Regions from separate parts of the Allobosea sp. BIWAKO-01 genome, predicted to be linked through region 2. Evidence: predicted binding sites of a transcription regulator. Region 2 holds the regulator's gene; each other region holds the start of a gene.
What was found. Region 2 encodes PhoB, which activates phosphate uptake and scavenging genes when phosphate is short. Its sites were predicted from a motif close to TGTCATNNANCTGTCAT; they were not measured.
Positions count from the first base shown of each region.

Region 1: BIWAKO_RS30810 (HAD-IIA family hydrolase) is a predicted target of PhoB. The motif match lies at 1,391-1,407, and genes of this name have one in related genera.
Region 3: BIWAKO_RS17595 (DUF47 domain-containing protein) is a predicted target of PhoB. The motif match lies at 1,297-1,313, and genes of this name have one in related genera.
Region 4: pehA (phosphoric/sulfuric ester hydrolase PehA) is a predicted target of PhoB. The motif match lies at 1,906-1,922, and genes of this name have one in related genera.

Region 1 covers NZ_BCQA01000001.1:6,637,762-6,641,636, reverse strand. The annotation lists gene BIWAKO_RS30820 (ABC transporter permease) at 1-365, opposite strand, end outside; gene BIWAKO_RS30815 (ABC transporter permease) at 372-1,295, opposite strand; gene BIWAKO_RS30810 (HAD-IIA family hydrolase) at 1,493-2,251, shown strand; gene BIWAKO_RS30805 (MurR/RpiR family transcriptional regulator) at 2,248-3,180, shown strand; gene BIWAKO_RS30800 (siderophore-interacting protein) at 3,396-3,875, shown strand, end outside.
Region 2 covers NZ_BCQA01000001.1:1,664,429-1,668,303, forward strand. The annotation lists gene BIWAKO_RS07665 (TIGR03862 family flavoprotein) at 1-728, opposite strand, end outside; gene BIWAKO_RS07670 (YnfA family protein) at 803-1,123, shown strand; gene phoB (phosphate regulon transcriptional regulator PhoB) at 1,228-1,926, opposite strand; gene phoU (phosphate signaling complex protein PhoU) at 1,960-2,679, opposite strand; gene pstB (phosphate ABC transporter ATP-binding protein PstB) at 2,728-3,528, opposite strand; gene pstA (phosphate ABC transporter permease PstA) at 3,573-3,875, opposite strand, start outside.
Region 3 covers NZ_BCQA01000001.1:3,779,795-3,783,669, reverse strand. The annotation lists gene BIWAKO_RS17600 (inorganic phosphate transporter) at 1-626, opposite strand, end outside; gene BIWAKO_RS17595 (DUF47 domain-containing protein) at 639-1,283, opposite strand; tRNA gene BIWAKO_RS17590 (tRNA-Ile) at 1,413-1,488, opposite strand; gene BIWAKO_RS17585 (methyl-accepting chemotaxis protein) at 1,610-3,875, opposite strand, start outside.
Region 4 covers NZ_BCQA01000001.1:4,576,684-4,580,558, forward strand. The annotation lists gene BIWAKO_RS21400 (LLM class flavin-dependent oxidoreductase) at 1-613, opposite strand, end outside; gene BIWAKO_RS21405 (flavin reductase family protein) at 683-1,252, opposite strand; gene pehA (phosphoric/sulfuric ester hydrolase PehA) at 1,977-3,581, shown strand; gene BIWAKO_RS21415 (ABC transporter substrate-binding protein) at 3,548-3,875, shown strand, end outside.

The DNA of each region.
Region 1 (3,875 bases), 5.0 Mb from region 2:
GCGACGAGCCCGAGCGCGACGCCGATGACGAGCCCAATCAGCGTTCCAAACAGCGCGAGCGCCAGTGTCAGCCTGAGGCCGTAGAGACAGCGCGAGAGCAGATCGCGGCCGAGTTGATCGGTGCCGAGCCAATGCGCCGGATTGGCGCGCTCGAAACCGAGCGGGGGCCGCAGCCGGGCCAGCAGCTTCTGCTGATCGGGGTCGAAGGGCGCAAGCACGGGCGCGAGCAGCGCCAGAAGAACGAGCGCGAGCGCCAGAAGCGCAGCCGCGACGACCAGTGCATTCATGCCCGCTGGGCGCACGAAGCGCCTGCGCGGCTTTCGCTCCGGTGCAAGCGCGATCTTGGCGTCGAGAGTATCGGTCATGACCGCTCAGGCTCCAGCCAGGCGCACGCGCGGATCGACCAGCGCATAGGCGAGATCGACGAGCAGGTTGACGACGATGACGGCGGCGGCGACGACGAGGACGCCGAATTGCAGGACGGGATAGTCGCGGCGCAGCGTCGCGCCGACCAGCAGGTCGCCGACGCCGTTCCAGGCGAAGACGGTTTCGACCACCACCGCGCCCGAGACGAGCGTGGTGATCTGCAGGCCGAGCACCGTGATGACGGGGATCAACGCATTGCGCAGGCCGTGATGCAGAATGATGCTGCTCTCGGCGAGACCTTTGGCCCGGGCCGTGCGCATATAGTCCTGCGAGAGGACGTCGAGCATGGCGTTGCGGGTGTAGCGGACCAGCGCCGCGATGAAATAGGCCGAGAGCGCGACCGTCGGCATGACGTAATGCGCGAGCGTGGCCGAGCCGGCGCTGGGCAGCCAATGCAGCGTGTAGGAAAAGACCAGCAGCAGCAGGATGGCGAGCACGAAATTCGGGATGGCGTAGCCGAAGAAGGCCGTGAAGAGCACGGCGCTGCCGCGCCCCTGGCCGCGCCAGACGGCAGCCAGGATACCGGCCGGCACGCCGACGCAGATCGTCAGGGCCAGGGTCGCGACCAGGAGCGAGGCGCTCTGCCAGAGCCGTTCGGTGAAGATCGTCGCGACCGGCCGGCGCTCCATCAGTCCGAGGCCGAAATCGCCTGAAAGCAGCGAGCGCCAGAACAGCCAGTACTGCTCGGCGACGGAACGATCGAGCCCCCAATAGGCGATCATCTCGCGCCGCGAGGCGGCATCCAGCCCTTCCGGCATCAGGAAGTCGATCGGGTTGCCGGTCAGGCGCGTGGCGAGGAAGACGACCGAGGCGATCACCCAAAGCGTGATGCCCATGCGCAGCAGTCGGCCCGCGAGGAATTCAAGCATGTCTTCCTCCTGCCCTGGAGCCGCCGGACGTCGCCCTGCATGCCCCGCCTCAGTCGTGGCCCGTGCTGCGACGGGCTCGTTCTAGGCCGCGCTTCATGACAGGACGATGAAACAAACTCATTCAATCTAGAATTTGACACTGAGATTATCTCAGTTCATGGACGGGCATCATTTGCTGTCAGTTTTGGATTCGCGCGATGGGCTCGCTTCACGGCATTCAGGGGTGTCTCGTCGATCTCGACGGCACCCTGGTGCGCGGCCGGCAGATGCTTCCCGGCGCAAATGTCTTTCTCGAAAGCCTGGAGGGGCGTTTCGTCATCGTCTCCAACGATGCCGAGCACACACCGCTCGAATTGTCGCGCGGCCTCAAGCGTCTCGGCCTGACCATCGCGCCGCACCGGATCGTTCTCGCCGGCGCGACCGCGCTCGACGAGATCGCGCGCTGGCGGCCCCGAGCCCGCATCGCCATGATGGCCAGCAAGAGCCTGATGATCCATGCCCGCGCCCTCGGCCTGGTCCCGGTGCAGGAGCGGCCGGACGTCGTCTTCCTCGGACGCGACCGGCATTTTTCCTACGAGCGCCTGATGGTTGCAGCCAATGCAGTGCGCTGCGGTGCCGAACTCGTGGTCGCCAATCCCGATCTCGTCCATCCCGGCCCGCATGGCGCGGTGGTGCCGGAGACCGGCGCTTTGCTGGCGGCGCTGCTCGCCTGCACCGGTCCGGTGCCCTGCCGCATCATCGGCAAGCCGGAGGCCGCCTTGTTCGAGGCTGGCCTGGCGCTGCTCGCGCTGTCGCGGAACGCGGTGCTGATGGTTGGGGACAACCCGGCGACCGATGGCGAGGGCGCCCGGCGTCTTGGCCTGCGCTATTTCGAGCTTCGCGACGGGGTCTTCCCTGAGATCTCGGCGCGTGCGCCTTGTCGCGATCCGGCCGGCATGCTGGCCTTATCCGCATGACGACGTCGAATCGCAATTCCGGACCGGCCGAGGCTGCCCCCGGCGAACCGGGCGCCGAGAAGCGCAAGGGCACCGGCACGCCCGGTCTCGAGGGGGCGCTCGAGCGCCTGCAGGCGCTACGCGCCAACCTGCCGCCCAAAGCTGCCCGCATCGCCGATTTCTTCATGAGCCATGCCGCCGAGGTGGTGCATATGTCGGTCACCGAAGTGGCCGAGCGCACCGGCGCGAGCGAAGGCAGCGTCATCTCGCTCTGCCAGCAGCTCGGCGCGCGGGGCTTCCAGCAGGTCAAGATCGCGCTGGCGCGCGATCTGGTGCAGCCGGTCCAGTTCATCCACGAGGATCTGGCCCGTTCCGACGATACCGGCGCGGTGATCGAGAAGATCTTCCGCAGCGATCTCCAGGCTCTGCACGACACCATGAAGGTGCTCGACACCACGGCGATGGAGGCCGCGGTCGCCGCGATCCTGAAGGCGCGCCGGGTCGAGCTCTACGGCATCGGCAGCGCGGCCCCGATCGCCGAGGATGCCAATTACCGCCTGCTGCGCATCGGCATCGAGGCGAAGGTCGTGGTCGATTCCCATGTCCAGGCAATCAGCGCCTCGTTGACCGGCCCCGACGTGGCGGTGATCACCATTTCCCATTCCGGCAGCACGCTTGAGACGGTCGCAGCCACGAAACTGGCCAAGGAAGCCGGCGCGACGACGATCTGCATCACCAATTTCGGCAAGTCGCCGCTGCTCGCCCATGCCGATATCGTGCTGCACACCATGGCGCGTGAAACGCAGTTCCGCACCGAGGCGATGACGAGCCGGATCGCACAGCTTGCCATCATCGACGCGCTGATCGCCTGCCTGTCGCTCGCCGATTACGACAAGGCCCTGGCGACGATCGGCAAGACCTTCGACGTCCTGTCGAGCAAGCGCTTCTGAGCCCGGGGGCAGGAGCCTCATCCCCGGGACGCCTGATCGAGCCTGCCGCGACGGCCTGCCTTCAGATGGCGCTGCGGGCCCCATGCCCGCTCAGTCAGTCCCGCTGGTTTAGAGATAGTCTAAATAAATCAAAGACTAAGCGGCTTGCGGGCTGCGTCGCTCCGTGGAAGAAGCGCCGGTGCTGGTTGTCCGATGCGCCGGGGTGAGTTGAGTCCATGACGGAAAATCCGTTCCACGAGGCGACGCTGGTCGCGCGCCGTTACCTCACGCCTGGCATGATCAGGCTGACCTTTTCCGGCGAGGGCCTGAACCGGTTTCGCTCGACCGGGATCCCGGACGAATATATCCGCCTGTTCTTCCCCGATCCCGCCACGGGCGAACTCGTCCTGCCGACGATCGATGCCGAGGGGCGCTGGGTCCTTCCGGAGGAACGCCAGCGCATCCGCTATTCCACCTATACGGTCCGCAGCTTCGACAGCGCGCGCTGCGAACTCGAGATCGACCTCGTGGTTCATGATGGGGGCAAGGCCAGCGACTGGGCTCGTGACGCCGAGATCGGCGCGCGGATCGTGATCAACAATCCGCGCGGGCTCTATGCCCGGCCAGACGCGCTGGACCGGCAGATCCTGATCGCGGATGCCACCGGCCTGCCGGCGGTTGCACGGATTCTCGAACAGACGCCGGAGCATGTCGCG
Region 2 (3,875 bases):
GCGCCGCCTTCCAGACCCGACGCATCGATCATCGCCTCGCCGGGCACGGATTGGCCGCCGAAGCTCAGGACGATGCGCTTCAACGGTACTCCAGCAAAACGCTCTCGCATGGTCTGGGACCAATCGACCGTGAAGCCGCCATTGGCCGGGCGCAGCGGCGCAATCGCAACCCCGCGCGCCGCCAGCAAGGGTGCCCAGCCACCATCCGAACCCAGCCGTGGCCAGCTCGCGCCGCCGAGCGCGAGCAGCGTCGCGTCCGGCTGCGCCTCGACATCGGCACCATCGCGGCTCCGGAACGTCAGAGCACCCGCCTCGCTCCAGCCGGTCCAGCGATGACCAGGCGCGAAGCTGACACCGAGTCCTTCGAGCCGGCGCAGCCATGCCCGCAGCAAGGGCGAGGCCTTCATGGCGCGCGGGAAGACGCGCCCGCTGCTGCCGACAAACGTATCCTGCCCGAGCGCATCGGCCCAGTCGCGCAGGGCTCGTGGCGGGAAGGCGCGAATGGCTGGCTCCAGCCAGGCTTGCGCATCGCGATAGCGGGGCAGGAAGCGGTCGAGCGGCTCGGAATGGGTAAGGTTCAATCCGCCGCGCCCGGCCAGCAGGAATTTGCGGGCCGGCGAGGGCATGCGATCGTAGATCGTGACGGTGTCCCCGGCTGCCGCGAGGCGCTCTGCCGCGATCAGCCCGGAGGGTCCTGCTCCGATGATGGCAATGTGGTGTGCTGGCATCGGTCTGGCTTGCCGTCAGCGCGCCCTGCGGTCAAGGGTGATCCGCCCTCAAGGGCGACCGACAGGGACGAACCATGCCGACCATCGCCGCCTATCTCGGCGCAGCCATTCTCGAAATCGCCGGCTGTTTCGCGTTCTGGGGCTGGCTCCGGCTCGGCAAGCCGGTCTGGTGGCTCGTGCCCGGACTGGTGTCGCTCGCCCTGTTCGCCTGGTTATTGACCCTGGCGGAGAGCGAAGCCGCCGGACGGGCCTATGCCGCCTATGGCGGCGTTTACATCGTCAGTTCGCTCGTCTGGCTCTGGGCCGTGGAAGGCTTTCGCCCCGACCGCTGGGACATTGCCGGCGGGCTGATCTGCCTCGCCGGCGCCGCGATCATCATCGCAGGGCCGCGCTAGGGCATCGGCCCGAAAAGTGGATTGCGGTTTTCTGGAAAGCCTATGCAGCCATAGAAAATCAGATCATCGGACCGGATTCGATATCCGACCCGATGATCCAAGTCTCAGCTCCGCGCAAAGGTCTCGTCGAAGGCGTAGCCGGCACCGCGAACGGTCCGCAGCGGATCCTTGGCGTTGTCAGGGGTGATCGCCTTGCGCAGCCGGCCAACATGGACGTCGACGGTGCGTTCGTCGATATAGACGTCGCGGCCCCAGACCGCGTCGAGCAGCTGGGCCCGGGAATAGACCCGCCCCGGCGCCTGCATCAGGAACTCGAGCAGGCGGAACTCGGTCGGGCCGAGATGCAGCTCGCTCCCTGAGCGGCGGACACGGCGGGTGGTGCGGTCGAGCTCGAGATCGCCGGCAGCCAGCAGGCCGGCGACATGACCCGGCTTGGCGCGGCGCAGCAGCGCCTGGATGCGAGCGATCAGCTCGGGCAGCGAGAACGGCTTGACGACATAGTCGTCGGCCCCGGTGGCGAGGCCGCGCACACGCTCGGTCTCCTCGCCGCGGGCGGTGAGCATGATGATCGGCACCCGCTCGGTATCGCGACGAGTCCGCAGCCGCCGGCAGAGCTCGATGCCGGAAAGACCCGGCAGCATCCAGTCGAGCAGCACGAGGTCCGGCGTATGATCGCGCAGATGCAGCTCGGCATCGTCGCCCCGCGCGACGCTATCGACCTCGAAGCCTTCGGCCTCGAGATTGTAGCGCAGCAGCAGGGTCAGCGGCTCTTCGTCCTCAACGATCAGGATGCGTGCAGGCATGTCTCACTCGGTCCCAAAGGTGTCGGGCGCCGGTCACTCACCGGTGGCGGCGTCCAGAAGGATATTGGTCGTGTCGAGCTTCGGACGGGCTGCGTCCAAGGCTTCGCCCGTAACGAGATAGTGGATCGTCTCGGCGATGTTGGTGGTGTGGTCGCCGATGCGCTCGACATTCTTGGCGCAGAACAGGAGATGCGTGCAGAAGGTGATGTTGCGCGGGTCTTCCATCATATAGGTAAGCAGCTCGCGGAAGAGCGAGGTATAGAGCGCGTCGATCTCGTCGTCGCGGCGCCAGACCTCCATGGCCTTCTGCTCGTTGCTGACGGCGTAAGCGTCGAGCACGTCCTTGAGCTGGGCCTGAACCAGGCGGCTCATATGCTCGAGGCCGACGACCGCGCGCGACGGCGGCTGGAACTGGCCGGAGATGGCGACTGCGCGCTTGGCGATGTTCTTGGCGAGATCGCCGACGCGCTCGATATCGGCGGCGATGCGGATGGCCGAGATCAGCTCGCGCAGATCGTTGGCGAGCGGCTGGCGCCGGGCGATGGTGAGCACCGCCTTCTCCTCGACCTCGCGCTGCAGATTGTCGAGGCGCTGGTCGGCGCTGATGACCTTCTGTGCCAGCCCGGTATCCCGGCGCACCAGGGCGACCGTCGAATCGCCGAGCATGCGCTCCGACATGCCCCCCATCTCGGCCAGGCTGCGGCGGATCCCCTCGAGATCGGCATCATAAGAGCGGACGATGTGATCAGTCATCGCGGCGTATCCTTTGTCGGCAAAGCAGTTGGAAGGCTGGGCGCCGGTTCAGCCGAAGCGGCCGGTGACGTAATCCTGCGTCTGCTTCTTGTGCGGGTTCATGAAGATGGTGTTGGTGGCGTCGAATTCGATCACCTCGCCGAGATACATGAAGGCGGTGTACTGCGAGATGCGCGCCGCCTGCTGCATGTTGTGGGTGACGATGACGATGGTGAAGTCGGTCTTGAGCTGCTCGAGCAGGTCCTCGATCTTGCCGGTCGAGATCGGATCGAGTGCCGAGGTCGGCTCATCGAACAGGATGACTTCCGGCTTCTGGGCAATGGTGCGCGCAATGCAGAGGCGCTGCTGCTGGCCGCCGGACAGGCCCATGCCGGAGGTCTTCAGCTTGTCCTTGACCTCGTCCCAGAGCGCGGAGCGGCGCAGAGCCCCTTCGACGCGATCATCGAGCTCGGATTTCGGCGGCTTCTCGTAGAGGCGGATGCCGAATGCGACATTGTCGTAGATCGACATCGGGAAGGGCGTTGGCTTCTGGAACACCATGCCGACGCGCGAGCGCAGCTCGTTCACATCGATATCGTTGCTGATGACGTTGCGGCCGTCGAGCAGGATCTCGCCGGTGGCGCGCTGCTCGGGATAAAGCGAGTAGATCCGGTTGAAGATGCGCAGCAGGGTCGACTTGCCGCAGCCCGACGGTCCGATCAGGGCCGTGACATGGCGGTCCCGGAAGTCGAGATTGATGTTCTTCAGCGCCTTGTGCTCACCGTAGTAGAAATCGAGGTTCTTGACCGCGATCCGGACGGGGGCCTCGGCATCAAGCGCTTGCGGGCTCAGTTCCAGCGTCGAAAGCATCGACTTGTTCCTTCAGATCGAACGCGACGAGGGTTTAAGGCCGTTCATTTGCCGCCCCGCACGATGCGGCGGGCGATAAGCGAGAGGCACAGGATCGAGACGGTGATGATCAGCGAACCGGCCCAGGCGAGCTGCTGCCAGTTCTCATAGGGGGCGGAGGCGAACTGGTAGATCGTCACCGGCAGGTTGGAGACGCCGCCGACGAGGCTGGGCGAGAACCAGAAATTGTTGTTCAGGGCGGTGAAGATCAGCGGCGCCGTCTCGCCGGCGATGCGCGCCAGGGCCAGCAGGATGCCGGTGACCATGCCGGATTTCGCCGCCCGCCAGGTCACGCTGGTGATGACGAC
Region 3 (3,875 bases), 2.1 Mb from region 2:
TGCGAGAACAGCAGCACTGCAATGATGCCCATCGTCTTCTGCGCGTCATTCGCCCCGTGTCCGAGCGAGTAGAGCGAAGCCGAAACGAACTGCAGCACCCGGAAGGTACTGTCGACCTTGATCGGGGCCACGCGCAGGAACACCCAGGAGACGATCAGGACGAGGAGCAGCGCCAGGGCGAAGCCGATGGCCGGAGACATGAAAATCGCGACGAAGGTCTTGCCGAGCCCCCACCAGACGATCGACGAGAAGCCGGCCTTGCTCAGCCCGGCCCCGACCAGTCCACCGATCAGTGCATGCGACGAACTCGACGGAATGCCTGCGATCCAGGTGACGACATTCCAGACGATGGCGCCCGTCAGGGCACCGAAGATGACACGGTCATCGACGATCGCGGTCTGGACGATGCCGGACCCGACGGTCTCGGCGACATGCAGGCCGAAGAACAGGAACGCGATGAAATTGAAGAAGGCAGCCCAGAACACCGCCCAACGCGGCGCCAGAACCCTGGTCGAGACGATGGTCGCGATCGAATTGGCCGCATCGTGAAGTCCGTTCAGGAAATCGAACAGAAGCGCGACCGCGATCAGGAAGACCAGGGCAAAGGCGACGCTTGAGAAATCCACCGGGCCAACCGCCTAGAGATGTTCGAGGACGATACGGCTGACGCGCTTGGCGACATCCTCGAAACGGTCCACCACCTTCTCGAGATGATCGTAGATCTCTGCGCCGACGATGAAACCCATCGTGTCCGAGGTCTGGTGCGCCTTGAACAACGCCTTCAGGCCCTGGTCGTACAGTTCGTCGGATCGCTCCTCGATGGCCCGGATGTCCTTGGCCAGTGCGCCGATCGAAATCGCATGTTTCTTGATATCGCGCAGCATCGGCAGCAGCACGACGACGCGCTCGGACGCCTGGACGATGACCGCCCCGAGTTCCTTCATGCAGGGCTCGAAGCTCGTAACCTCGAACAGCGTGATCGCCTTTGCAGTCTTCTGCATCTGGTCGATGGCATCGTCCATCGAACCGATCAGTTCCTCGATATCGCCCCGGTCGAAGGGCGTGATGAAGGTGCGGCCGACTTCCAGCATCACCTCCGCGGCGATCTCGTCGGCACGATTTTCCTGGAACAGCACCTCGGCGCAACCTGCCTCCACCGGGGTTTCGCCCTTGAGCAGGCTGTTCAGGGCCGCGGCACCTGCCACCAATGTCCTGGAATGGCTCTCGAACAGGTCGAAGAACTTGGGCTCCTTGGGCAGGAGCTTCTGAAACCAGCCGAGCATCGGCGCCTCGTCATGTCATCGATCCGTCACAATCGCGATAAGCGGTTGGTATATCGCTGTAAAGCGGCATGCGCGATCGCACGGGGCGTAATCCCGAGGGCGGCCGTCGCCAGGCGATTGAGAGGGAAATGGTGGGCCGGGCCGGATTCGAACCGGCACCGGCGCTGTTATGAGCAGCGAGCTCTAACCGTTGAGCTACCGGCCCACTCTTCGCCTAACACCCTCGCCTTCTGTCCCGCAAGACCCCAGCACGGCCCGCAAACTGAAACGGCCCCACTGCGTCTCGCAAGCGGGGCCGTTGTCACGATGGATGAAGGGGGAAGCGCTCAGGCGGCCCGGGCGACCGACATCCCGCCGTGCCCGGCGACGTGCCCCTCACGGAACTGGAAGCGCCCGATATGCTCGGTCAGCGCGCGGGTCTGCTCATCCGTCAGCGCGAGCGCGGCATTCGTCTCCTCGACCAGCGCAGCATTCTGGTGCGCCATCGTACCGATGCCATCGATCTCGTTGTTGATGGCAGATACGTCGCTCGCCTGGCTCCGCGCCGTTTGCGAGATGCCGTTCATCAGTCCGGAGAGATCATTGACCGAGGACACGATGCTTTCGAACATCGCCGACGTCTCCTCGACGAGGCCGACTCCGACCGCGACATCGCCATGCGCGGCCTCGACCAGGCGCTTGACGTCGTTCGAGGCATCCGCCGAGCGCTTCGCGAGACTGCGCACCTCGGCCGCGACGACCGCGAAACCGCGGCCGCTATCGCCGGCGCGCGCCGCCTCAACCGCCGCATTGAGCGCCAGCAGGTTGGTCTGGAAGGCGATCTCGTCGATCATCGAGATGACTTCCGAGATCTTGTCGGACGAGGCGCGGATGCGACGCATCGCGTCCAGCGCCGAGGCGACGACCTTTTCGCCCTGCTGGGCACGCTGCTCGGCACTCTCGGCCATGCCCATGGCCTGCGAGGCTTCGTCAGCCGTCTTCTTCACGGTGCCCGCGAAGGCGCCGAGCTGATTGGTCGCCATCGAGACAGCGTTGCTTTCCTCCGTCGTACGCTCGGCGAGGTCTGTGACACCATCGAGGATCTCGCTGGTCGCACTGCGCACGGCCGAAACCGTATCCGAAAGACGCGCCAGCGTGCTTTCGAATTCGTCGGCGAGGCCGTTGGCACCGTCCTTGAGCTCGGCGAAAGCGCCGTGATAGCTGCCCTCGACCCGGGTCGAGAGCTGGCCGGCCGACAGTTCGGCCAGCACTTCGCAGGTCTCCGAGAGCCCGGCCTGGACGGTTTCGAGCAGGGCATTGACGGAACCCGCAAGCGCATTGAGTTCGGCATCGGCGAAGCTTGCCGAGACGCGGCGGCTGAAGTCGCCGGCGGCCGCGGCCTCGACCACCTGGCCGAAGGCTTCGCCCAGCTCCTGCATCATCTCACGACGGCGCTGCTGCGCCAGGGCCTCGTCCTCGATCTTCGCCGCTTCGGCGGCTCGCAGCGCCAAGGCATTGTCGCGGAACAGCAGCACGCTGCGCGCAATGTCCGAGATCTCGTCATTGCCCTTGGTCTCTACGGTTGCGTCCAGCTGCCCATCGGCAATGGCCCGTGTCGCCGTCCACAGCTTGTTGAGACGGCCGACGATCATCGGGCGGACATAGAAGAGCGAGAGCGCCAGCGCGACGAGCAGCGAGCCGAGCCCGATTGCGCCGAGCCACCACTTGCTGTCCTCGATCAGGTTGCCGGTCGACGTGCCCGCGGAATGCGCCTCGTCGCGGGCCGCCTTGACCAGCGTCTCGACCTCGCGGCGCACAACTTCAGCCGCACGATTGAGGTCCGACAGGCCGGCGCGAATAGCCCCCTGAGTCACGATGTCGCGGTCGCGCACGTCGAACAGGCCGCTGCTGCCTTCGGCGACGTTGAGGATCGCATTGACCGAGCGCACACGGCCCTGGTTCGGCACGATCTTCTCGGCATCGGCAAGGCCGGTGCGGACGAGCTTGGCAATCGCCTGGAAGCGTTCGCGCGCGGTTCCGAGCTGCGAGCTGTCGCTGATCTGGGCGATTTCGCGCAGGATGCCGCTGAGCTCGCTAACATCGGCTTGCAGGCTCCTGGCCAGGTCGAAGGCCGTGAAGTCGCGGCCGGCAAGGGATTTCAGCGCTGAGGTCAGTTCGTCGCCCGACAGATTGGCCGCATTCTCGATGCCATAGGCGAGATTGAATTTCGCCTCCTCAGCTTCGGTGCCGACGGCCTTGACGAAGTCCTCCCGAGCCTTGCCAAGAGTCTCGACCGCGATCTGCGCCTCGCTGGCGTTACGGAGCCTCTGCCCCGTCAGGTCGTTGAGATCGTTGATCTGCCGCGAGAGTTCATCGATCGCCTTCTGGGCCTTTGCCTTGTCCTGCCCGCGATCGGAGACCTTGCGCAGCAGCTCGAACTGCTTGGCTTCAATGAGATCGAGCTCCCCCGTCAGTTCGGACCGCTCCTTGGCATTCTGGACTTCGCTGAAGCGTGCGGCGAGTGCCGTGGATTTCGTTGCTGCCTGCGAGAGCTCGAGCGCCAGCTCGACCACCGGCATCTTGTTCTCGATCATGTCGTTGACCGTCTGGTTC
Region 4 (3,875 bases), 2.9 Mb from region 2:
TCGCCTCAATCGCCGCGTGGTCGCCATTGAGCTGACCGGCAAAGACGAACTGCCAGCCCTGTTCCGCGGCAAGTCGCGCGCTCTCCGGGCCGCCGCCGAGCAGGAAGCACTGTGGCGCTTCGGGTGGCAGCGGCGTCGCAAGCGGCCTGTCGGCGGCCTGGCCGGAGTCCGTTCCGTGATCGAGATAAGCGCCGAGTTGGCGCAGCTGCGCGCTGAAGTCGCGTCGGACGGCGGGATCATGTCCCCATTGCAGCGCGCGTGTCGCCAGCGGCAATCCGCCCGGTGCCTTGCCGATGCCGAGATCGACTCTGCCCGGTGCGAGCGAGGCGAGGACGTGGAAATTCTCCGCCACCTTGTAGGGGCTGTAATGCTGGAGAAGGACGCCGCCTGAACCGACCCGAATGCGCGAGGTGCTGGCCAGGATGTAAGCTGCCAGCACTTCCGGGGAGGAACTGGCGACGCCCGCCATGCCATGATGCTCGGCCACCCAGAAGCGGTGATAACCCCAGCGCTCCGCGTTCTGTGCAAGCGCGACGGAGCGGGCGAGGGCGATGCTGCCGGTCTCGCCGTCGAAGACGGGGCTCTTCTCGAGCAGGCTGAGGCGATAGGTCATCGGCGCGGCTTTCTTGAATGCAGGTGGACTCGCATGCCGCTCTGTGCGCGGTTCGGTGAGAGGCGGGTGTCAGAGTGCGCGCAGCCCGAGCGCTGCAACTGCCTCTTCCGTCATCCAGCCAAGGCGCTCGTAGTCACCGCGCCAGTAGACGAGGGCCGCTTCATCGGCTCCGAATCTGACGGCCCGCACGCGGCCGATGATGATGCTGTGGGAATGGCGCTCGATCAGTTCCTCGACCTCGCAGTCGAGGGAGGCGAGCGCGCCGACCAGGAGCGGGGCGCCCGTGACGGCGCTGGTCCATTCGGCCTGCCGGAACCGCTCGGTGCCCTTCTCGCCGTTTCGTCCTGCGAAGCGATCCGCGATCTGCTTCTGCGCCGCATTCAGGAAGTTGATGCCGAAATTTCGGTGCCGCTGCAGGGTCGGATAGCTCGACGATGTGCGGTTGAGTCCGAACATGACGGTCGGAGGCTCGGCTGAGAGCGAGGCGACCGAGGTGGCCGTGAGGCCGGTTCGGTCCTCGCCTGTGCCGGTGGTGATGACACTGACCCCGCCAGCGAGGTGGCGGAAAGCGGCACGGAATGCGGCTGCTTCGTCGCGAACCGGGGGCGAAGCTGTCGGCAAGCGCGTGACGATGCTCATGGGGAATCCTTCAGGCCATGCGGGCGGGTTTGGACGCAGCGATCTCGCTGAGGCTGTTGATCAAGCCGTGCGTTCGCCGACCGAACCGGCCAGGGGCCGGACCGGGATGAGGGGCGAGACGTTCCGAGCGGGCCAAGACACTGCCTGACCCAAACGTGGCGTCGACGGTTTTCGACATGGCTCCGCCTCAGCCGGGCTGAGCGGCGTTACCCATGCGGATCAGAGGAAGAGCAGCGCGGGTCTGTTCAGGCCCGGCGTGTGGGAGCGTTCAACATCGATGCGTGCAATCAGACGCGCTTGCATGAAGATGAAGTGGTGTTCTCTTCGATGTTGATTCAGTCATGAACGTGTCTCCAGCAACCGGGAGCCCACGAATGCATTCGTGGTGCTTTTAGCTTTGGTGACGCGGTGCAAGCTGCTCCAGCAAATCCCGCGATCGACGCCGCGAATGACGCCGTCGATACTATGATCATTCTGCATCGTGCCGCTTCGGTCAATGAAACGTCATTTCAAAGATCACAGCCGAACCGGGATAAACGCCTCTGTCGGGTGGGGCGTTCGATAAGCTTTGCCTCATCTCCCCGGAGCAGATCGCCCGGGGGTGTTCGGCCCTTGTCGGCGGGGAACTTCGACGCGGGATGCCCGCGCCGCGCCTTCATCCAACAGTCATCCCGACGTCATCCAGGCGACCTAGGCAGGCGGCCTCACAGCTGGATTGCCGAGAATGAAACGCCAGAATGTTCTCCTGATCGTCGTCGACCAATGGCGCGCCGATTTCATACCGCATCTGATGCGGGCGGAGGGGCGCGATCCCTTCCTGAAGACGCCCAATCTCGACCGCCTTTGCGCAGAGGGCGTCACCTTCCGAAACCATGTCACGGCCTGCGTGCCCTGCGGTCCGGCCCGCGCCAGCCTGCTCACCGGCCTCTACCTGATGAACCATCGTGCCGTGCAGAACACGGTGCCGCTCGACCAGCGCCATTTCAATCTCGGCAAGGCGCTGCGCGCCATCGGCTATGATCCTGCGCTGATCGGCTACACCACGACGACGCCCGACCCGCGTGCGACCTCGAAGAACGACCCGCGCTTTCTGGTGCTCGGCGACCTGATGGACGGTTTCCGTTCGGTCGGCGCCTTCGAGCCCAATATGGACGGCTATTTCGGCTGGGTGGCGCAGAACGGCTTCGAATTGCCGGAAAAGCGTGAGGATATCTGGCTGCCGGAGGGCGAGGACTCGGTGCCGGGTGCGACCGACAAGCCGTCGCGCATCCCCAAGGAGTTCTCCGACTCGACCTTCTTCACCGAGCGTGCGCTGACCTACCTCAAGGGGCGCGCCGGCCGGCCGTTCTTCCTGCATCTCGGCTATTATCGCCCGCATCCGCCCTTCGTTGCGCCGGCGCCCTATCACGCGATGTACCGTCCGGAGGATATGCCCGGGCTGGTGCGGGCGGAATCGCCGGAGGCCGAGGCGGCTCAGCATCCGCTGACCAGGTTCTACATCGACTCGATCAAGCGCGGCTCCTTCTTTCACGGGGCGGAAGGCTCGGGCGCGACCTTGGACGAGGCCGAAATCCGCCAGATGCGGGCGACTTATTGCGGCCTGATCACCGAGATCGACGACTGCCTCGGCAGGGTCTTTGCCTATCTCGACGAGACCGGACAGTGGGACGACACGCTGATCGTCTTCACCAGCGATCATGGCGAGCAGCTCGGCGACCATCACCTGCTCGGCAAGATCGGCTTCAACGACGAGAGCTTCCGCATTCCGCTGGTGGTGAAGGACCCGCGCGGAGCGGACGAGCGCCGCGGTGCGATCGAGACTTCCTTCACCGAGAGTGTCGACGTGATGCCGACCATTCTCGACTGGCTCGGTGGCGAGGCGCCGCGTGCCTGCGACGGGCGCTCGGTGATGCCGTTCCTCAGCGAGGGGCGGCCGGGCGATTGGCGCAGCGAGCTGCACTACGAATACGATTTCCGCGACGTGCACTACTCCCAGCCGGAGCAGGTGCTGGGCCTCCACATGGATCAGTCCAGCCTCTGCGTGATCCAGGACGAGCACTACAAATACGTCCATTTCGCCGCGCTGCCGCCGCTCTTCTTCGACCTCGCCAAGGATCCGCACCAGTTCGTCAATCTGGCCGGGGAGCCGGCCTATGCCGCCCTGGTGCGCGACTATGCCCAGAAGGCGCTGTCCTGGCGGCTGATCCATGCCGATCGGACCCTGACCCATTTCCGCTCCGGCCCGCGCGGGCTCGAGGAGCGCGATCCCAACGCCACCCCTTCAGGAGATGAACAATGGTCGGTTCCTTCACGCGTCGCAGCACAATAGCGCTTGGCGGCTCGGCCCTCATTCTGCCGCGCTTTGCGATCGCACAGGCCGATAATCGGCCCTCGATCACCATCGCGGTGCAGAAGATCGCCAATTCCAACACGCTCGACGTGCTGCGCGAGCAGTCCAATGTCGGCGAGCGCGTCTTCTTCTCGTCGATCTGGGAGGGGCTGATCGGTCGCAACTGGCTCGGCAATCTCGAGACCGTTCCCGGTCTCGCCACCGAGTGGAAGCGCATCGACGACAAGACTGTCGAACTCAAGCTGCGCCGCGGCGTGAAGTTCCACAATGGCG